4 regions of the Thioalkalivibrio sp. ALE12 genome follow, and region 4 is predicted to be linked to each of the others. Evidence: predicted binding sites of a transcription regulator. Region 4 holds the regulator's gene; each other region holds the start of a gene.
What was found. Region 4 encodes FliA, which starts transcription of late flagellar genes. Its sites were predicted from a motif close to GCTAAAGTTNNNNNNNNNNCNGCCGATA; they were not measured.
Positions count from the first base shown of each region.

Region 1: a site for FliA is predicted at 3,334-3,361, ahead of F614_RS0106475 (methyl-accepting chemotaxis protein). Genes of this name have one in related genera too.
Region 2: a site for FliA is predicted at 3,685-3,712, ahead of F614_RS0103975 (methyl-accepting chemotaxis protein). Genes of this name have one in related genera too.
Region 3: a site for FliA is predicted at 2,487-2,514, ahead of F614_RS0110925 (chemotaxis protein CheV). Genes of this name have one in related genera too.

Region 1 is NZ_KB905907.1:91,536-96,837, reverse strand. It holds gene F614_RS0106490 (N-acetylglutaminylglutamine amidotransferase) at 1-841, shown strand, start outside; partial or broken gene F614_RS14965 (DUF488 domain-containing protein) at 849-1,277, shown strand; gene F614_RS0106475 (methyl-accepting chemotaxis protein) at 1,317-3,254, opposite strand; gene moaB (molybdenum cofactor biosynthesis protein B) at 3,694-4,230, opposite strand; gene rluB (23S rRNA pseudouridine(2605) synthase RluB) at 4,290-5,285, shown strand; gene F614_RS0106460 (endonuclease III domain-containing protein) at 5,292-5,302, shown strand, end outside.
Region 2 is NZ_KB905906.1:140,211-145,512, forward strand. It holds gene F614_RS0103960 (DUF3817 domain-containing protein) at 255-557, opposite strand; gene F614_RS0103965 (hypothetical protein) at 645-926, opposite strand; gene F614_RS0103970 (DsrE family protein) at 1,093-1,527, opposite strand; gene F614_RS0103975 (methyl-accepting chemotaxis protein) at 1,846-3,480, opposite strand; gene F614_RS0103980 (hypothetical protein) at 3,794-4,432, opposite strand; gene F614_RS0103985 (rhodanese-like domain-containing protein) at 4,709-5,131, shown strand; gene F614_RS0103990 (cupin domain-containing protein) at 5,266-5,302, opposite strand, start outside.
Region 3 is NZ_KB905911.1:67,410-72,711, forward strand. It holds gene F614_RS0110905 (flagellar brake protein) at 1-651, opposite strand, end outside; gene F614_RS0110910 (flagella synthesis protein FlgN) at 735-1,220, opposite strand; gene flgM (flagellar biosynthesis anti-sigma factor FlgM) at 1,236-1,550, opposite strand; gene flgA (flagellar basal body P-ring formation chaperone FlgA) at 1,657-2,346, opposite strand; gene F614_RS0110925 (chemotaxis protein CheV) at 2,642-3,580, shown strand; gene F614_RS0110930 (protein-glutamate O-methyltransferase CheR) at 3,786-4,601, shown strand; gene flgB (flagellar basal body rod protein FlgB) at 4,820-5,227, shown strand; gene flgC (flagellar basal body rod protein FlgC) at 5,255-5,302, shown strand, end outside.
Region 4 is NZ_KB905905.1:118,892-124,193, forward strand. It holds gene flhA (flagellar biosynthesis protein FlhA) at 1-840, shown strand, start outside; partial or broken gene flhF (flagellar biosynthesis protein FlhF) at 889-1,996, shown strand; gene F614_RS0100580 (MinD/ParA family protein) at 2,165-2,989, shown strand; gene F614_RS0100585 (RNA polymerase sigma factor FliA) at 2,986-3,753, shown strand; gene cheY (chemotaxis response regulator CheY) at 3,795-4,175, shown strand; gene F614_RS0100595 (protein phosphatase CheZ) at 4,271-5,047, shown strand; gene F614_RS0100600 (chemotaxis protein CheA) at 5,093-5,302, shown strand, end outside.

The DNA of each region.
Region 1 (5,302 bases), on a different contig from region 4:
CGCCACCGACCATCAGGCCACGCTGATCCCCAACGACCAGGTGCTGGCCCGATTGCCGGAGGCGGTCGGGGCGATGGCCGAGCCGATGTTCGGCCAGGACGCGGTGGCCTTCTACCTGCTGTCCGAGCAGGTCTCGCAGCATGTGAAGGTGGTGCAGTCCGGCCAGGGCGCGGACGAGGTCTTCGGCGGCTACTTCTGGTACCCGCAGATGGCCGAGGACCGTCACGGCGACTGGGTGGAACGTTTCCGCCGCCACTACTTCGACCGCGACCACCCCGAGATGGCCGAGATGCTGCGCCACCCGCCGGCGAACGACGTGACCGGCGACTGGCTGCGCGAGCAGTTTGCCGAACTCGAGACCGACCGCGCGGATTCCTTCATCGACGCGGTGCTGGCGCTGGATGTGACCACGCTGATCGTGGACGATCCGGTCAAGCGCGTGGACAACATGACGATGGCCTTCGGCCTGGAGGCGCGGGTCCCGTTCCTGGATCACGAACTGGTGGAGACGGCCGCCGCGATGCCGCCGCACCTGAAGCTGGGCGACGGCGGCAAGGACGTGCTGCGCCGCATCGCCCGCGGGCGCCTGCCGGACGCGGTGCTGGACCGGCCCAAGGGCTACTTCCCGGTGCCGGCACTCAAATACGTGCGCGGGGACTTCCTCGAGTTCATGCGCGACATCCTGACCTCGCGCGCCTCGCGCGAGCGCGGCCTCTATCAGCCGGCCTACATCGACAGGCTGCTGGATGCCCCGGACCAGTACTTCACCCGCATCCAGGGCTCCAAGCTCTGGCACGCAGCCCTGCTCGAATACTGGCTGCAGACCCACGTGGACCGGTAATCGCGGCATGGAGCGGGTGCGGATCCGGCGCGTCTACGATCCGGTCGATCCCGAGGGTGGGGCCCGTGTGCTGGTCGACCGCCTCTGGCCCCGCGGGGTGAAGAAATCGGCGCTCGCGCTGGATGCCTGGGAAAAGTCGCTCGCCCCGTCCGCGGATCTGCGCCGCTGGTTTGGCCACAACGTGGCGTGCTGGCCCGAATTCTGTCGCCGGTATCGGGCGGAACTGGCGGCCGCTCCCGACGATGCATGGGCCTGATTGCTGGGGTATGCCCGGCGTAGCCGCCTGACCCCGCTGACGGCCACCCGAAACGAGGAGCACAGCGATGCGGCGGTCCTGCGGGAACTCCTCGACGCCGAACTCGCCGAGGAGGCGACGAACGACGAGCGGGCCTCGCCGGTGTGTTTCGGACCCGAAAGCGGGGGGCGCGCGGGGTAGACCGTCTGGCCCCATGTCCCCCACGCGTCCTGATCGGCGTCAGACCTTGAAGCGGTTGACGATCTCGCGCAGTTGCTCGGACAACCCGGCCAGGGTCTCGCTAGCCTGACCCATTTGTACGACATTGGTGGCGTTGTGCTCCGAGACTTCGCTGACCGAGTGGATATTGCGGTTGATCTCGTTGGAGGTAGCCGACTGCTCTTCGGCTGCGCTCGCGATTTGCCGCGTCATGTCCTCGATCTTTTCGACCGCGGCGACAATCTGTTCGAGCGACGTGCCCGCCTGGTTGACCTGATCCACGCCATCCTGGGCCTGGGTCTGGCTGGCGGCCATCGCCGTTACGGCCTGATCCGCACGCTTCTGCACCGCCTCGATCATCTGCTGAATCTCGGTGATTGACTCCTGCGTGCGGACGGCGAGGTTGCGAACCTCCTCGGCGACCACCGCGAACCCACGACCGTCTTCCCCTGCGCGCGCTGCCTCGATTGCGGCGTTCAGAGCCAGCAGGTTGGTCTGGTCGGCGACGTTGTTGATGACCTGCAGGATGTCGCCGATATTGTCGCTGTCACCCTTGAGCGCCGTGATGACCTCGGCGGTGCTCTGGATCTCGTTCGAGAGCTTGTTGATCGAGGTGACCGATGCGCTGACCACGTTGCGGCCACTCTGGGCCTGTTCCGTGGTTTCTCGCACGACATCTGCCGTGCTCTGGCTGTTGCGGGCGACCTCCTCGACGGTCGCGGTCATCTCGTTGATCGCTGCGGCCGCGTCACTGAGCTGGGCGTTCTGGCGATTTACACCCTTGTCGGTCTCTTCGTTGATGTGTGAAAGCTCGGTAGCGGCCGAGGCGACTTCCTCGGCATGGCCGCGAACGCTGCCGATCAGTTCGCGCAGGCGGGACTGCATGGTGGCGATGGCCGCGAGCAACGACGAGTCATCGCCCTTGCGCAGCTGGATCGGGACGGTCATGTCGCCCTCCGACACCTGGCGGACGACGTCCGATGCGTAGGCAGGATCGCCCCCTAGTGTGCGCAGGACGTTGCGGATTACCCCGAGGCTGATCAGCGAGGCCGCGATCAGGATGGCGATGGTGAGGCCGACGACCCACCAAAGCGCGCGTTGCAGCTCGGCCAGTGCGACCCCTTCGTCGAGCTCCATCAGCAGGCCCCAGCCAAGCAGGGGGATGTCGGTAAAGCTACCGATCACCGCAGTCCCGATTGCGTTTTGGTAGCGTCCGACCCCACTGTCACCCGCGGCGATCGCCTGTGCAGCCCGGGTGTCGATTGGCTGGTCCGTATCGGGGGCCGATTCAACCGGTGTCACGGGATGCCGGTCGCGGTCTACGAGGTAGATCTCGGATCCTTCGCCGAGATCGATCGCGTTGACCCGATCAAAGATCGTGTCGAGTTGCACCGCCCCGCGCATCACGGCGATTGGTTCGCCATCCGGTCCTTCGATCGGAATTGCGACGGTGCTGACCCGATTGCCCGTCGCGCGGGAAACCACCGGCCGCGAGAAGGTGTCCTCCCCACTGATCGCGCTCTGGAACCATGCCCGGTCGGGCACATTGAAATCGTTCGCCTCCTCGCGGCTGAGGACGCGCGCCTGTCCGTCGAAGGCCACTCCGACCTCGCCCATGCCGTCGGCATTCACGACAAAGATCGTGTCGTATTCACCGCGCAGCGACGCGATCTGCTCGATCAGGTGCTCGAGTTCATCGAGGTCCATGCCGCGAGCTGCATCGAGGCCTGCGAGGTAGCGCATTTCATCCTGCCGCCCCAGGAGCCATTCGTTGAAGGACTGGGCGTTGGATTCGCCCATTGCGTGAAGCCGGTCGATGGTCGCGTCGGTGTAGGAGGCGCGGTACTGCAAGAAGATGAGGGTGGCAACGATGAGGATCGCGCCCACGATGAGAGACAGGATCATCAGCGTCAGGCGGGTACCGAAGCCGACACTGGAGAGGGGGTTCAGGGATGTCATCGCGTTGTCCTTCCATTTCGTTGTTCTAGTCGGAGGGCGACAAGCAGATCCGTGTGAGCGCCGCACCCGATACAGGGGGTAGCGGCACGCCCAAAGGCTTTTTTAGAGCATTTTGGGCATTTTTCTTGTGGGAACGGTGTATCGCGTTTCGGTACGGACGGATTTCCCGGTAATCGCTATCCGGGATCCTGGCGGCAGGGGTTGCCCCGACGGGGGAGATCCCGGCTTTTCGCTACGCTCCGGCCGGGATGACGATGCAGGGGTAAAGGGCGGCGCTGGTGATATTCCAGGAAAGGCGCGGATTACAGCGACCTGCGGCTGGCTATGCCGCCTCCGGAGGATCTCCGTGACTGGCCGACTCTCGTTGCTAATCAGGTCCGCTTTCGAGCTTGGCCTTGTTCGTGCCTTCGTGCTCTTCGTGGTGAAATCCGTATTTCCCTCAGGACTCCGTCAGGCGCGGCATCAGCATGGTGAGGTTGCAGGGCATGGTGCGGTCGTCGAGCTGGGCCTGGATGATGCGGTCCCAGGCGGTGCGGCAGGCGCCGGTGGAGCCGGGCAGTACGAAGAGGTAGGTGCCGTTCGCGACCCCTGAAAGGGCGCGGGACTGCAGGCTGGATGTGCCGATCTCTTCATAAGAGAGCATGCGGAACAGCTCGCCGAAGCCCTCGATGGTCTTGTCCAGCAGCACCGAGGCGGCCTCGGGTGTGCCGTCACGGCCGGTGATGCCAGTGCCGCCGGTGGTGAGCACCGCATCGATCTCGGGGTCGGCGATCCAGCGCGAGAGCTCCGCGCGGATGGCGTAGATGTCGTCCTTCACGATCCCGCGATCGGCCAGGCGGTGGCCGGCGCCTTCGAGGCGTTCCACGAGGGCATCGCCGGAGCGGTCCTCCGCCAGTTCGCGGCTGTCGGAGACGGTGAGCACAGCGATGTTCAGCGGCGTCCGGACGGGGGTGGTCTCCGGCGTGGAATCGGTCATGGCAACGTCCTGTTGGTGTATCGTGGCGCCCATCTTAATGAGTTGCTGGAGTTCCGGGAATGTCGGAGCGGGTACAGAAGGTCCTGGCGGCGCGCGGGCTGGGTTCGCGGCGCGAGATCGAGGGCTGGATCGAGCGCGGCGAGGTGCAGGTGAACAACCGGACCGCGCGGCTGGGGGATCAGGTCGACGAGCACGACGTGATTCGCGTGCGCGGGCGTATCGTGCGGCGCCCGGAGCACCCGCACCGCTGGATCGTGTATCACAAGCCGGTGGGCGAGATCTGCAGCCGCTCCGATCCCGAGGGCCGGCGACCGGTGTTTGCCAGCCTGCCGCGTCTGAAGGGGCAGCGCTGGGTGGCGGTAGGCCGGCTGGACCTGAATACTTCGGGCCTGCTGCTGTTTACCACCGACGGTGAGCTGGCCAACCGGCTGATGCACCCGAGCATGGCGCTGGAACGCGAGTATGCCGTGCGGGTACTCGGCGAGGTGCCGGCGGCCACGCTGGACATGCTGCGCGAGGGCGTGGAGCTGGAGGATGGCCCGGCGCGTTTCGACAGTCTGGAGGAGCAGGGCGGGGACGGCGCCAATCACTGGTATCACGTGATCGTCAGCGAGGGGCGCAACCGCCTGGTGCGGCGGTTGTGGGATGCCGTCGGGGTCACGGTCAGCCGCCTGATCCGGGTGCGCTACGGGCCGGTGGTCCTTGGGCGGGGTCTGAAGACCGGCGCGGTGCGCGACCTGGAGAGCCGCGAGGTGGCCGGGCTGTACGCGGCGGCGGACCTGCCGATCCCGGAATCGGCGCGCCCTCGCGGGCGGGGCGGACCGCGCCGCGACCCCCGGAGCAAGCAGCGGCCCGGCAAGCCGGCGGCGGCCGGCAAGTCGCGCAACAGTCGGGCGGCGCGCGAGGACGGCTGGAGTTCCTCGCCGCCGAAGAAGTCGGGCAAGCCGGCATCCCCTGGTGGTCGCGGTGGTGGCCGGGGCGCGAAGCCCTCGGGCGGTCGTTCCGGCGGGCGCCCGGCGGGCGGTGGCAAATCGGGCGGGCGTCGCCAGCGGTAACGCCACGTGCGGATTCC
Region 2 (5,302 bases), on a different contig from region 4:
CCGGACTCGTCTGGTGTCGACACTCTCGGCCGTGGAAGGGGTGCGCCCGACGCCCTTGCGCCACCAGACGTGCAGGGCAAGGCACAAAGCCTGACGTCGGGTCTCCTGCGCTCCGTCGTCCCGGACGCCGCGCAGCGGTGATCCGGGGTCTCCGCCGGTGGGGCGGGCGCGGTCGGTGGCAAGGCCGGCGTGGGCGCTCCCGGCTCTGCGCTTCGCTGAGGCCGGGATGACGCCGTGTGGGGCTGTGCCGCGTGTCAGGCCGTCTCGGCGTTGCCGGTGGGGGTGGTTTCGCGGCGGATCAGGTAGTCCACGTAGAGGAAGCCGAAGGGCACCACGCCGAGGAACAGCACCAGCAGCCATTTCCAAACCGGCCAGCCGCTCAGGTGGCTGGCCATCACCGACGCCGCGCCGTAGACGATGAACAGGATGCCGTGGACCCAGCCGACATAGGTGACGGCCAGGGGCATGTCCGCATAGGTGCGCAGCGGCATCGCGATAAACAGCAGGGTAATGAGCGACAACCCCTCGAGGACGCTGATCAGGCGGAAGAATTTCATGGGCGGGACCGGTGGATCGGGAAACGCGGCGGAGGGTAGCACGAAGCGCGACGGGCGCCACGAAATGGACCTGGCAGTGTGGTCGGGTTAATTCTTGCGCTGGTTGCGCGCGGATTGTGCGTAGTCCCTGGCCCGGGCGCGGATCTCCTCGAAGAACAGCGCCTCCCAGCGGGTGTTGCGCTCGTCCCGTGACAGAGGTCCTGTGTCCTGTTGCTCGCGAGCCAGGCGCGTGTCGGCCTCGGCCTCGGCGTCATCCAGGATCTGCTTGAAGCGATCCCGTGCCGCGGCTGCCTTCGGATCGATTCCCTGGCGCTGCAGGACGTTGGCCAGCAGCGCCCCGCCTTTTTTCCACTTCGACCAGAGTCTCACAGCGACGCTCCTCCCAGTAGTCGTCGGCGTGCATCCGGGGTATACCCGAGGACCGAAGAGGTCCGGACAATCGACATCTTACCGGGCCAAGCGGCCTGTTGGGATCCTGGTCTACCAACAAAAAAGGCCCTCCGAAGAGGGCCTCGTCATCACTACCAGCGAGTGATCAGTTCGAGAAGAAACGCACGTTCGGATCAGCCATGTAGGCACCGACTTCTTCCGGATCGGCCGGCGTAATGCCGTCAAGCAGGTCGGCCTCGGTGTAGTCCGTGTTCGGCAGGAAGATGGCGCAGGTCTCGACGGTCGCGCCGTTGTTGAGCAGGTTCATCATCAGTTGCTGCGCATTCCGGTCTGCCGGCTGCATGGTGGCGCCGTCGAAGTCTTCGGTCGCCATCTTCGCGGCAGGACCGCACAGCAGCACACGGATTTCCTGACCCTGACGCATGCTTTGGTTGGCCAGAACCATGGACATGAACTGGGTGTGATCATCGGCCGAGGTGACACTGACGAACAGCTTGGAGGGCTCGTCCGCCTGTGCGGTCGCGCCTGCACCGGCAAGGGCGATAAGGGCGGAAGCGGCTAGTGTCTTGATGGCTCGCATGGAGTCTCCTGATCGTTTCGAAAGTGGAAGAGTAGAAAATAAGCAGATTCTAAAACGTATTGCAACAAGAATGCGTCTAGAATGCGATTACAGTGAGAGCGGTCATGAAAACGTCATCGAATGACGACGTGACCCGGGCGGCTGGAGAATGCGATCCTCGAGGAACGTGGGAGTTCCCCGTGCGCCGAACACAAATTCTGTTGTCGGCGAAGGCCTGGTCTCGTCGCGGGACCAGATAGTCCGGACGATGTCTGAACGCCTGCAGGGGCAGGCCCGCGGGCCCTGGAGCGGGCCTCGCGGGTGACCAGAATGCGAGGGTTACGCGATGCGGTAGGCGGAGGCCAGGTCGCGTACGCGCGAGGCGATATCCGCGACCTCCTGGCTGGCGGTCGCGGTCTGGCGCGAGCCATTGGCGGTGTCGCCGGTGATGTCGTTGATCGCGTAGATGTTGCGGTTGATCTCCTCGGCCACGGCGTTCTGCTCTTCCGCGGCGCTGGCGATCTGCGTGGTCATGTCGCTGATCCGGCCGACGGCCTGGACGATGGATTCCAGCGCCTGGCCGGCGCGCTCGGCATCGTTGCTGGTGGCCTCCGCCATCTCGCGTCCGCGACCCATCGCGGTGACCGCGTTGCGGGTACCGGCCTGCAGGGCCTCGATCATCGCCTGGATGTCGGCGGTGGAGTCCTGGGTGCGCGAGGCGAGGGTGCGGACCTCGTCGGCGACCACCGCAAAGCCACGACCCTGTTCGCCGGCCCGGGCGGCCTCGATCGCCGCGTTCAGGGCCAGCAGGTTGGTCTGCTCGGCGATCCCGCGGATCACGTCCAGCACCGAGCCGATCTGCTGGCCCTTCTCGTCCAGGTTGCGCACGGTTTCTTCGATGGTGGCGACCTCGCCGGACAGGCGGCCGATGTCGCTGACCACCGTACGCACGACCTCGCCCCCCGAGCGGGACTCCTGGTCGGCTTCCTGGCTGGAGGAGGCGGCATCGGAGGCGTTGCGCGCGACCTCCTGAACCGTCGCGGCCATCTCGTTCATCGCGGTCGAGACCTGCTCGGTCTGCGAACGCTGCTGGTCGATGTTGCCGTCGGTCTGCGCGCTGACCGCGGACAACTGCTCGGCGGCCGAGGCCATCTGGTCGGTCAGGGTACGCAGCTCGCGGATGGAATCCTGGAACTGGTCGAGCATGCTGTTCAGGGCGGTCGCGGTCGCACCGATCTCGTCGTTCGCGGTGACATTCACCCGGCGCGACAGGTCATGGTCGCCAGCAATCCCCTCCAGCGTCTGGCGCATGTGCGCGATCGGGAGCGCTACCGAGCGATAGGTCCACACCCCGGTAATCACGACCCCGATCAATACCACCAGCATCAGGGCGCCGCTGCGCACCAGCACCTGGGTGTAGAACTCCGATACCCGTTCGGCCTCCGCGCCGGCGACCTCGATCTGCAGGTCGACCAGCTCGGTGATCTGGTCGCTGATCGGGTCGATGCTGTCGTACAGCGGGCCGTTGAAGGCGTCGAGCTCGCCCTGCACATTGCCGGACATCCCGCCCAGCGCCGCCTCCAGGCGATCCAGGTCGGCGTTGGCCGCGCGGAACAGGGAGCGGGCGCCATCGGCGAGTTCCTGTTCCCGGGGCGTCAGCGTCGTGGCCAGGTAGGCCTCCCAGATCGTGGCGATCTCCGTGCGCGCCTCGCGCACGTCGGCCAGGGCCTCTTCCGCGGTCATGCGCCCGGCATCGGCCTTGTTCACGGCATCGATAACCAGCACCGCGTAGTTGTCCGCGATGGTCTTCAACTGCTGCAGGGGCACGACCCGGTCGTGGTAGATGTTCTGCACGCCTTCTTCGATATTGGCCGTGCCGCGGGCCGCCAGGGCGGCCAGCAGCAGGAGCGCGGCCACGGGTACCACGATGGTGATGACCAGCTTGGATCGAACGGAGAGCGAGCGGAGGTTCATGGGCGGGTCCTTGTATGGCCTGGAAGGGGTAAGCCCGAGGTACCGGGCCGGGGGAATGCCGATCCATGCAGGCGTCCGTGCCCCGGGTATTCCGGGGGCGGGCGTCGTGCGCGGACGGCTGCGGTGTTACCGGCAGGCGCCGCGCCTTGTTGGCGCGCATGGCAGCGGACGCCACCGGCGGCGGCATTGCCCTGATGACAGCTTAAACGGCCCCGCGCGCCAAACCTTGAGCCACATCAACCGCGCCGAGTGTCCCTCAAGGTGGCGGGACGCTGGTCGGATCGGTGCCCGTGGTCCTGGCCCGGGCGCCGTCTCATTCCGGGTCGCGGTCGCGCTCGCGGTCGCGGCTCGACGCCAGTGTCTCGCGGATCCGCCGTAGATCGCGCACGTACTCCAGCATGGCCATCATGGCGTCGGCGAACAGGTAGGCCCCGAACAGGATCATCCCGGCCGCAAAGAGCCCGGCCAGCGGCCACAGGAGGGCTGCAAGCACGGCCAGTGCCCAGCCGATTGCTTCCATCTGTTCCGCTTCCAGCCCGAATGCGGCTACGGCTGCGCCCGCGAAGGGTTCTGCGGCCGTCAGGGAGATCACCGACAGGGCCACCGCCAACAGGACCACGCCGGTTGCCAGCAATTCGCCCGCCAGCCGCATGCAGACGACAACGCAGGTGATGGCGGGATAGTCCCGGGTATCCAGTGCTCCCAGTGCCCGGGCGCGGCGCCACAACAACGCGACCCAGGCGAGCACGGCTATCCCGAACAGGATCTGCAGCAGGATCAGGGAGACGAGCGGCCACGGGAGCTCCGGTGTCTCCTGCGCCAGCATCCAGAAGGCCAGCGAGGCGAGCAGTCCGCCGAGGCCCGTCAGGGCGGCGATTCCGCGAAGCGCCCAGCCGGCCAGCCGTTGCAGGGGAAGCGTGCCTTCGGTTCCACCGGTAGTCTCGTCGGTCAAGGGGGCCTCCATGGGGGGGCGATTGCCCTTGCGATAGTGCCCGAAAATCGCTTCGAGCAGGCGAGAGACCGGTGATTCGGCCGGCGCGTACAACCACGGGGCCCAATGCATGCGGCATGGACTGGTGTGTGGAGGCGCTGCAGGGCCAGCGCGCGTGCGCGTCGGGCTTCGGGCCTTTTGCAATCATGCGGTGTTTCGCGAAATCTATCGGAACTAGGGGCGCCTGCTGAAGCGAACCCCGTGCGCCCTCACAACCCCGACGCAAAAGGAGCCTGCATGGTGAACGAGACGGACGATCCAAAGCTGGAGATCAGCGTCAACGCGGCCCGCGAGCTGGTGGATATTGGTCTGGCGGTGCTGCTGGATATCCGTCAGCCCTTCGAGCTGGAACTGGAGGGCGAGGTGGAAGGGGCGGTCCCGGTGCCCCTGTTCCGCCTGAAGCAGCTACTGGGTCGGGGCCTGTCGGAGGAAGAGCAGGAGCTGCTGGACGCGGACGAGCCGGATGATCGCGACTTCCAGCACTTCATCTCCCTGATTAACCGGCATCACGTCACCCAGGACCAGATCCTGCTGTGCCTGTGCAACAGCGGCCGGCGCAGCCTGCGCGCCGCCGAACTGCTGCGGGACCTGGGGTATACCCGCTGCCTTTCGGTTCGCGAAGGCTTTCGCGAGTGGCCCCGCGACGCCGCTACCGAATAAGGCGCGTACTCGCCTCCCTGCCTCGTTGCTGGCAATGCGCCGGCTCTCGGCGCATTGCGCAAAGGCTTGTCGTTCTGCCCGCCCGTTGGAACGAGCCCGGGGCGTCAAGCCCGGATGGCAGGGATCGGCTGGCCTCAGTGACCGTGTGTCTCGTGCGCGTCCACCGGTTCT
Region 3 (5,302 bases), on a different contig from region 4:
CAGCCACTGTGTCATCCCGACAATCTCGAAGCCGGCGTATTCGTAGCCCTCCCGCGTACTGCGCCGCCGGTTGGCCAGGCGCAGGTCGCCCGAGAGCCGCTCACTGACGTCGGGGAGCAGCAGATTGGTGAACGCGAGGGTGGTGCCGGTCTCCAGCGTGTCGAGCGTGGCCGTGGCCAGCTCGATGCACATGCCCTGGCCCGAGAGATCGACGAGCTCGCCGATGACCGGGTCCTTCCAGCCGGGCGCGCGCAGTTCGATCTGCGGGCGCTGGGCCATGGGGATGTGAACGCGGAAGGTTTCGCGGCGCTGGAGATGCTCCAGTGTTTCGGGGTAGGGGCAGGCGTACAGGGCGCCGCCTTCTTCATGTTCGATCCGGGCCACGGTGGTGGAGAAGCGTACGGCCACGCCGCGCAGCGCGGCGAATACCCGCAGGGGCATACCGGAGGTGACATGCTGGTGCGCGCGCGGCGGATTCAGTTCGTCGAGAAAGAGTTCCTTCGCGGCGGGGTCCAGCCGGACCAGGGCCGAAGTGTACAGCGGGCCGTCGGCGTCGAGCCGGACGCTGACCAGGGTGAGCTTGTGGTCCAGGTCCTTGAGAATGCCGGCGATCCGGTCCGGCTTGTCGACCGTGTAGTCGGTTTCGTCCATGCGTCCGTGACGTTAGCTGGGTGTGAGGACGCAAGGTACTGGTCGAGCATCCGAAATGCCAGCATCGGTGCGAATAAGCTGCATCAGGCTTGTGTGATACGGCGTCCGCCACGGGTGTTGGGGCGGGTGCGCCCGTAGGGGTCGTAGGTCGCCGCCGGGCCGGCCTCTTCGCCGCGCAGGATCTGCATGGAGAGCTCCACGCGCTGGCGATCGCGATCGATCAGGCGTGCGTTGCCCTGGTTGAGGGTGTTGCAGCGCTCGATGGACTGGCGCAGGGCCTGCCAGTGATCGTTGAGGACGGCACCGTCGTCCATGCGCGAGAGCAGGCGGGCCATGCCCTCGGGTGTGAATGACTCGCTCGCGGCCTCGGCGATAGCGCGCTGCTGGCGGGTCTCGGTCTCGAGGTCCTGCAGCAGCCCCTGCTTGGTCGCCACGACCTCCTGCAGGGTCTCCGGGGTGCGCGCCTCGACCGCGCGGGTCTCCTGGATCAGGGCCTCTTCCAGTTGGTGGGCCAGCCGGATCGAGGTTTCCAGGGAGCGCAGCAGGCGATGGCGCGTGTCGGTGTTCATCGGTGAGGTCCGTGATTAGCGCAGCAGGCGCTCGAGGTCGATCATGCGGTCGGCCAGCTGTTCGTTGTCCACCGGGTAGTTGCCGCTGGCGATCGCCTCGCGCAGCTCGGCCACACGCGCCGCGTCGAACGGGGCGTTCTCGCCGGCGCTGGCGGCCGAACTCATCGCCTGGGCGGCGCCGGTCAGGGTAAGCGAATCGTTACCGGTGGTCGCGGCGCTATCCGACTCTTGCGCCCGGTTGGGCGCGCCGCTGGAGTCCTCGCGGCCCTTGACCGTGGAGCTCTGGCCGTCGGGGCGCAGACTGTTCGTGTTGAGGCCCTTGATATCCATTGTGCCGTCCTGTCGTTGTAACTGTGCTGCAAGTGTTTACGGCCGCGTGTGCTGAAACTGTAGCCCTGTGGCGGTGGTTTTTGTAACACCGATCACAGAGTCGGCATCAAAGTGTCACCCGGACGTGCCCGGAGGGCTGGATTTCGCCCTCGACCACGCGCCCGGACGAGGTGTTCTTGACCCGGATGCGGTCCCCGAGGCTGCCGTTTTCCAGGGCCTCGCCCTGCATGCGGATGGCGATCGAGCCGTTTTCGGCAAGGATCGTGACCCGCTGGCCGCGGCTGACGATCTCGCGCTGGGTGACGTGCTGTGTGCCGATGATCTGGCCCGGACGAATGCTGCGCCGGGTCTGCTGACCGATGAGGGCCGACTTGTCTTCATGATAACTGCCCGCGTGGCGTGACGTCTCGATGCGCTGGAAGCGCAGATCGCCGCTGGTCAGCGTGTGCTGGCGAGGGAGGTTGCGACTGGCCACCAGCACCTGAGCGTAACGTTCCACCGTGGCCGGGACATACAGCTGCCAGGTGACCGGGCCCGCACACTGAAGGTGGATCGCGGTATTGCCGTCGCGGCGGCCGCCGGGCGGGAAACGGGCGTTGAGTCCGTCATGGCAGTAGGCCAGCCGGAGCCGGTTGTCGAGCTGGCCGATCTCGATATTGATGTCGTCGCTATGTTCGGCGTCCAGCTCCTGCAACAGAAACTGTTCCGCGGCCGCGCGGATCTCCGCAACGGGGTGGATCTCGGCGTGGGCCGGCACGGAGAGCGCGAACCACGCCACGAGAGCCATGAGCCCCATGGGGATGCAGCGTGATGTACAGGTTGTATGTGGATGCATATGCCGGTCCTCGCCGCCCGAGGGAATACCCCGGGTCTGCCGCGTCCGTTCGCGGACCCGAAGCTATGCAGGTTTGATGCCAGTTGTCCGGGCGGTGCCCGACTCAAGGCCCGGCGTTCAATGCCGTTATCCCTGGGAAGCGGCGCCAGAAGGCGCATACAGGCGATTGCAAATGACAGCCCGGGGGTGCGCGGTGCACACTGAGCTCCCGGGAGCGGCTCGCGGCAGATGGGCGCGGGACAAGGAGAGCAGCACCATGAGTCAATTCATTGACGATGTGAACCAGCGAACGCAGCTGGTGGGTCAGAACCGGATGGAACTGCTGCTGTTCCACCTGGGTGGATCACAGACCTTCGGAATCAACGTGTTCAAGGTGCGCGAGGTGATCCCGTCGCCGCCGCTGCGCCAGATCCCGGGGTCGATGAGTGTGGTGCGCGGTGTGGCTACGCTGCGGGGCGGCACGGTGCCGATTATCGATCTGGCGCGCGCCATGGGCCTGCGCAGCGCGGCCGGTGCCAGCGACAGCGGCGACCAGAAGGTGGTGGTCACCGAGTTCAACCGTTCGGTTCAGGGGTTCTGGGTGTCGGCCGTGGACCGGATCGTGAATGTGAACTGGCAGGACGTGAAGTCCCCTCCGCGTGGTACGGGGCGCGAGTCCTTCCTGGTCGCGGTCACCGAGATCGACAACAAGCTGGTCGAGATCATCGACGTGGAACGGGTGCTTTCGATCGTCAATCCTCTGCCGACCGAGGTCTCCGAGTCCATCCGAGCGGACGCCACGCCAGCGGGGGGGCGCAAGGTCGTGATCGTTGACGACTCGGTCGTGGCGCGCAAGCAGATCGAGGGGGCGATTCGCGGTCTCGGGTTCGAATACGAGGTTTTCAAGGATGGTCAGGAGGCGCTCGACTTCCTGGAGCAGAAGGCCGGGGAGGGCCCGGTTCGCGACCAGATCGAGCTGGTGATCTCGGACATCGAGATGCCACGCATGGACGGCTATACGCTGACGGCGCGGATCCGGGACAATCCCGCCCTGAAAGATCTGAAGGTGCTGCTGCATTCCTCGTTGAGCGGCGAGTTCAATACCGACATGGTCAAGCGCGCCGGGGCCGATGCGTTTCTCTCGAAATTCAACCCCGACGAACTGGCCAACGCGGTGCTCGACCAGACCGGGCGCGAGGATCAACAGGTCGAATGACCGCCGGGGGGAACGGGGTTGCCGCCCGGCAAGGCCGGGGCGGCGTCACATGGCCGACAAGGGCCCAGTGTCGTGTCCCGCCTGCGACACCGTATACTGAAACCCGCTACCGGGGATTCCCCCTGCGTTTCGTGGCGCGGGCGCCGCTGTCAAGGACTCGTCATCAGGATGCTAATCACCATGGACTGTGCTCGGGGATGAACCGGTGATCGATTCCCGCGATTACGAGGAGTTTTCCCGCTTCCTGCAGGACTGCTGCGGCCTGGTGCTGGGTGACAGCCGTCAGTATCTGGTGTCGAGCCGACTGTCCCGGCTGCTCGACGAGTTCGACTTCAAGAGCGTGCCGGAGCTCCTGCACGCGATGCGGCAAGCCCCGAATCCGCGGCTGCGCACCCGTGTGATCGACGCGATGACGACCAACGAAACCTCGTGGTTTCGCGATGGCTTTCCGTTCGAGATCCTCCGGCATGTGTTGTTGCCGGAGCTGGCTGCGAAGGGAAGCAGCATCAAGGTCTGGTCTTCCGGCTGTTCCAGTGGCCAGGAGGCCTACAGCATCTCCATGGTCGTCTCCGAGTGGGAGGAATCCCGCCCCCCGCGCAAGGTGCCGGTATCCATCCTGGGGACGGACCTGTCGGAGAAGATCCTGGATGACGCCCGGCGGGCGGTCTACGACGGCCTGAGTATTGTGCGCGGGTTGAGCGAGAGCCGCCGCGCGCGCTTCTTCGAGACCGTGACGGACGGCCACAAGGTCGTTCCCGAGGTCCAGCGGCGCTGTCGTTTTCAGAAGCTCAACCTGATCGACAGCTACGCGGCACTGGGCAAGTTCGACCTGGTGTTCTGCCGCAACGTGCTGATCTATTTCTCCGGCGAGACCAAGCGACAGGTTCTTGACGGTATTGCCCGGCAGATGAATCCGGGCGGCTATCTGTTTCTTGGCGCTTCGGAGACGGCCGGCCCGTACACCAAGGCCTTCGAGACGGTTCGCACCGACTACGGCTCGGTCCTCCGGCTCAAATCCTGACGCCCCTCCGTCGCAGGGCCGCCAGGTCCGAAACGCCCGCGCAATGCGGCCGCGACTCGAATTGCCCCCTTCCCACGTTTCCCGCTAAGGGCGTCCCCAGCCGAGACGGATTCCCGTCGCTGGCATAGCGATTGCATCGGTCTCCTCGCAAAGGGCCGCAATGGCTGCGTCCCGGTTCTGGTAGCGAGGGTCCGCCACGGGCGGACAGGACGGAAACGATGAGTCTCTCTCTCGACAAGGCGATGGGCATCCTGCCGCAGGCGGTCAACGTGCGCGCCCAGCGCATGGAGCTGCTGGCCTCCAACATCGCCAATGCGGACACCCCGAACTACAAGGCGCGCGATATCGACTTTCGCGCGGTGCTCGAGTCCGCGGCTGGGAGCGGCAATCACTTGCCCATGGCGCGTAGCCAGGCGGCGCATATCGACCCCAATGCCGGGGCGATGAACGGGCAGGCCGAGGCGCTTTATCGCGTCCCTTCGCAGGCGTCCCTGGATGGCAACACGGTGGATCCGCAGATGGAACGTGCCGCCTTTGCCGAGAACGCGATCCAGTACCAGAGCAGTCTGGAATTCCTCAATCGCCGGGTCTCCGGCATCCGCGAAGCCCTGAGGGGCGACCGTTAACGCGGGCCTGATCGGGAGATCGATGTCGTGAGCAATATGTTCAGTCTGTTCAATACCTCGGCTTCGGCGCTGTCG
Region 4 (5,302 bases):
GTGACCGTGGCCGAGGCCGAGGTCTTCCCCGAGCGCGAACTGGCGATCAATCCGGGCGAGGTGTTCGGGACGGTGTCGGGCACGCCGACCAAGGACCCGACGTTCAATCTGGATGCGCTGTGGATAGACCCGGCGGACCGCGACCAGGCCCAGGGTGCCGGCTATACCGTGGTCGACTGCGCCACGGTGATCGCGACCCATCTGTCACAGGTGTTCCGCGAGAACGCGCATCGCCTGATCGGCCACGAGGAGGCGCAGCACCTGCTCGACCAGCTGGCGCGCCATTCGCCGAAGCTGGTGGAAAACCTGGTGCCCAAGACGCTGTCCCTGTCCATCGTGCTGAAGGTGCTGCAGAACCTGCTGGCCGAGCAAGTCTCGATCCGCGACCTGCGCACGATCGCCGAAACCCTGGCAGACGAGGGGGTCAAGAGTCAGGATCCCGGCACTTTGACCGCGGCGGTGCGGGTGGCCCTGGCGCGCTCGATCGTGCAGGACCTGGTGGGGCCGGAGGACGAGCTGCCCCTGATCGCGCTGGATCCGTCGTTGGAACAGCTCTTGCATAAGTCCCTGCAGGGGAGCTCGGGCGGCACGGTTGGACTGGAGCCCGGGCTGGCGGAGCGGCTGCAGCGCTCGGTGGCCGATGCGGCCCGCCGCCAGGAGACGGCCGGACAGCCGGCGGTCCTGGTGGTGGCACCGGAGATCCGCTCCTGGATCGCCGGGTGGCTGCGCGGCGCGGTCCGCAGTCTGACCGTGCTGGCCTTCACCGAGATTCCGGACAATCGCCGGATCCGGGTGGTTGCCACCGTCGGCCAGGAAGAGTCGCAGAAGCAGTCCGCCTGAACGACACGATGAAGGGTTCCGCCGCGCGAGCGGCACAGGAGAAAAAGCATGAACGTCAGACGATATCGGGCCCGGGACATGCGTGACGCGATGCGCCAGGTGCGCGAGCAGCAGGGCGAGGACGCGGTCATCCTGTCCAGTCGCCGGGTCGACGGCTGGCTGGAGGTGGTCGCGGCGCTGGAGGACGGCGCCGCGTCGGAGCCGGTAGCCGCGCAGGACGCGCCCGCGACGAGCCGCGAAGCGAGCACAACCGCCCGGCCGGCCCGCGAGCGCGGCGCCGGTCAGGCCGCAGCGTCGTGGCCGGCCGACCCGGAGCTGACCGCCATGCGGCAGGAGCTGCGCGACCTGCGCAGCCTGATGACGCGCCAGTATGCGGAGAGCGAAGAGGCGCGCTGGGCGGCCCGCCACCCGCTGGCGGCGGAATGCAAGGCGCGCCTGATCGACCGCGGGTTCAGCGACGCCCTGGCGCGCAGCCTGGCCGGAAGCATTCTCGATGACAGCTCGCCGGAACAGGCCTGGGAACGCCTGCGGGCGCGGTTGTCGGGCGCGATTGCCACCCACCGGCCGGACATCCTGGACGAGGGCGGCCTGCTGGCGCTGGTCGGGCCCACCGGCGTTGGCAAGACCACCACGCTGGCCCGCATCGCGCTGCGCCAGATCCGCCGCATGGGCCCGGATTCGGTTACGCTGGTCACCCTGGACAGCCAGCGCATCGGGGCCACGCGCCAGTTGCAGGCCTTCGCCCAGATGGCGGGGATCTCGGTGCGGGTGCTGCAGAACGCGAGAGAGTTGCGCGAACTGGCGCGCCGCGTGGAGGATGGGCACCTGATCCTGGTGGATACGGCGGGACAGGCCCCGCGGGCAGTGGAGGACGAATCCCTGTTCGCGCACCTGCCGCCGGACATCCGGGCCGAGAGCTGGCTGGTGGTGTCGGCGACGACCCAGGGGAGCGCGTTGCGGCGGGTGCTGGAGGCATTTCGCAAGGCGGAGCCCTCGGCGCTGGTGCTGACCAAGCTGGACGAGGCCGAGGAGCTGGGCGAGGTCCTGTCCGTACTGCTGGATCAGCACCTGGGGCTGGGGTTCGTCAGCGATGGCCAGCGTATTGCCGAGGACTTTCACCGGGTCGATACCGGGTATCTGACCCGACTGGCCCTGGAGGATGCCGCCGATGAACCCGGGGCAGCGGCCAATGCCCGCGAGACCTGGGCGGCCGAGCGCCTGGCGGAGATGGAACCGCCGCGACGCGCGCGCGCCCAGGCACGTCCGGCACGGGCGGCGGAGCCCGCCACGCTGGAACTGATTCAACCGGTCGGGAAGGGGCGCTATGCCACGCACTAACAAGCCGTTGAAGGTCATCGCGGTTGCCTCGGGCAAGGGCGGGGTGGGCAAGACCAACGTATCGGTGAACCTGTCGGTGGGCCTGGCCCGGCTCGGGCGCGAGGTCATGCTGTTCGACGCCGATCTGGGCCTGGCCAACGTGGACCTGCTGCTGGGGATGCGTCCCGAGCGCACGCTGCACGACCTGGTGACCGGTGATGTGGACAGCCTGGAGGATGTGCTCGTCCAGGGGCCGGACGGGGTAAAGGTGGTGCCTTCGGCTTCGGGGATCGCGGCGATGGCCAACCTGACGCCGGCCGAGCATGCCGGTCTGATCCATGCCTTCAGCGCCTATCGCAAACCCCTGGATGTGCTGATCGTGGACACCGCGGCCGGCCTGCAGGAATCCGTGACGTCGTTCTGCCGCGCGGTCCAGGAGACCCTGGTGGTGGTCTGCGACGAGCCCGCCTCGATTACCGACGCTTATGCCCTGATCAAGGTCCTGCACCGCGATCATGGCCTGCGTCGCTTCCGCATGGTGACGAACATGGTCGACGGCCGCGAAGGCGCCGAGCGACTGATGCAGAAACTCAATACCGTCTGCGGCAACTACCTGCCGGAGGTGGTGCTCGACCTGGCCGGCTATATTCCGATGGATGATCACCTGCGCAAGGCGGTGCAGAAACGCGCGCCAGTGGTACAGCAGTACCCCGGGAGCCCGGCGGGGAAGGCCTTTGCCGAACTGGCACGGACCGTAGACCGCTGGCCGGTGGGCGGCGGTGACCACGGTGGCGTCGGGTTTTTCGTGGAACGGATGCTGCAGAGCGCATGATGACGACGCGTAATCGACTTTCCGGCTATCAGGCGGCCTCCGCGGCCAGCGGCGGGCACGAGGAGCTGATTGCCGATCACGTCGAGCTGGTCCACCGCATCGCCCATCACCTGATGGCGCGGCTCCCCGCCTCGGTGCAGGTGGATGACCTGATTCAGGCGGGCATGATCGGGCTGCTCGAGGCGGCGCGCCAGTTCGAGGGCGGCCAGGGCGCGACCTTTGCCACCTACGCCGGGATCCGCATCCGTGGCGCGATGATCGACGAGCTGCGCCGCAGTGACTGGACACCGCGTTCGGTGCACCGCAACAGTCGGCGTATTGCCGCGGCGATCCAGACCGTCGAGGCGCGCGAGGGGCGGGCGGCGCGTGGCAGCGAGGTCGCCGCCGAGCTGGACGTGCCGATCGACCAGTACTACGAGATGCTGCAGGATCACGCCGGAGCCCACCTGTTCGCCCTGGACGACCTCGGCGGGGGTGACGACGGGGCCGATCGCGTGATCGAAGGGCAGGAGGTGTCGCCGGCCCGCACCCTCGAGGCCGGTGAGTTCCGTCAGGAACTGGCCGAAGCCCTCGGCGATCTCCCCGAACGCGAGCGGCTGGTGCTGTCGCTCTACTACATCGAAGAGCTCAACCTGCGCGAGATCGGCGCCGTGCTGGGCGTGACCGAGTCGCGCGTCAGCCAGATCCGAAGTCAGGCCACCATTCGACTGCGCGCCCGCCTGGGTTCGTGGCTCGAAGACGGTACGGCTTTGCAGTTATTCTAAAACCCACCCTACGAATCCCGGAGTGACGTGTGGACAAGGGAATGAAGATTCTCATCGTGGACGACTTTTCCACGATGCGGCGCATTATCAAGAACCTGTTGCGTGATCTTGGCTTCAACAATACCCAGGAAGCCGACGACGGCAGCACCGCGCTGCCTATGCTGCAGAACGGGGATTTCGACTTTCTGATCACCGACTGGAACATGCCCAACATGCCGGGGATCGACTTGCTGAAGGCCGTGCGCGCCGACCCGAACCTCAAGTCCATGCCGGTGCTGATGGTGACGGCGGAGGCCAAGCGCGACCAGATCGTCGAGGCGGCCGAGGCGGGCGTGAACGGCTACGTGGTCAAGCCGTTCACCGCCGAGACGCTGAAGGAAAAGATCGACAAGATCTTCGAACGCATTGAAGCACAGGGATAATCATGGGCCTGTGACCGATATGCCCGACGCCCGTGGCACCGACCGCCGCGGGCGTCGTCCGAAACCTTCCGCGCCGTACCCGCAAGAGGCTTCTCATGACTGAACAGGAACACCCACCACGCGACGATCAGCTGGAGCTTGCGCGGCAGTTGGTCAAGACGCTGGAGGCGGGCGACGACACGGGCGCCCGGGCGCTGGTGCAGGATCTGGCGCGCCCCTATGACCGCGAACTCTTCGACGAGCTGGGCAAGCTGACCCGTGATCTTCACGAGGCCCTGCAAAGCTTCCGCGGCGATTCGCGTCTGGTCGAACTGACCCAGGCGGAGATCCCGGACGCAAAGGAACGCCTGAATTACGTGGTCACGATGACCGAACAGGCGGCCCACGACACCATGAATGCCATCGAGTCGAGCCTGCCGATCGCGGAGTCGTTCAGTCAGCAGGCGGCCAACCTGACGGCGAAGTGGACGCGCTTTCGCAACCGCCAGCTCTCGGTGGAGGAGTTCCGGGACTTTGCCCGCGAGCTCGACACGTTCTTCGCGCAGGCGGGGGAAGACACCGAGGAGCTGCGCCGGCTGCTCTCCGAGGTGCTGATGGCACAGAGCTATCAGGATATTACCGGCCAGGTGATTCGCCGCGTGATCCAGCTGGTGACCGACCTGGAAGAGAACCTGGTGTCCCTGATCCGGCTCTCCAGTGGGCGCATGGAGCAGGTCGAGGCGGCCGAGGCGTCGCTTGAACAACGCGAGGAGGATCGCGAGGCGGACCGCAAGGGTCACGGTCCCAGCGTGCCCAAGACTCAAGATTCCGCCGCGGATGTCGTTCAAGGACAGGACGAGGTGGACGATCTGCTATCGAGCCTGGGCTTCTAGGCAGTTCCCCTCATGCGAATGGCGCCACGCGACCGGAGAGACTGAATGGCCATCGACCCCAATGACGAAATCCTTCAGGACTTCCTGATCGAGGCCGGGGAACTGCTGGAGGGGCTCAACGAGCAACTCATCGACCTGGAACAGAATCCGGATGACCGGGATCTGCTGAATGCGGTCTTTCGTAGCTTCCATACCATCAAGGGCGGGGCCGGCTTCCTGAGCCTGGATCCCCTGGTGACCGTGTGCCATCACGCG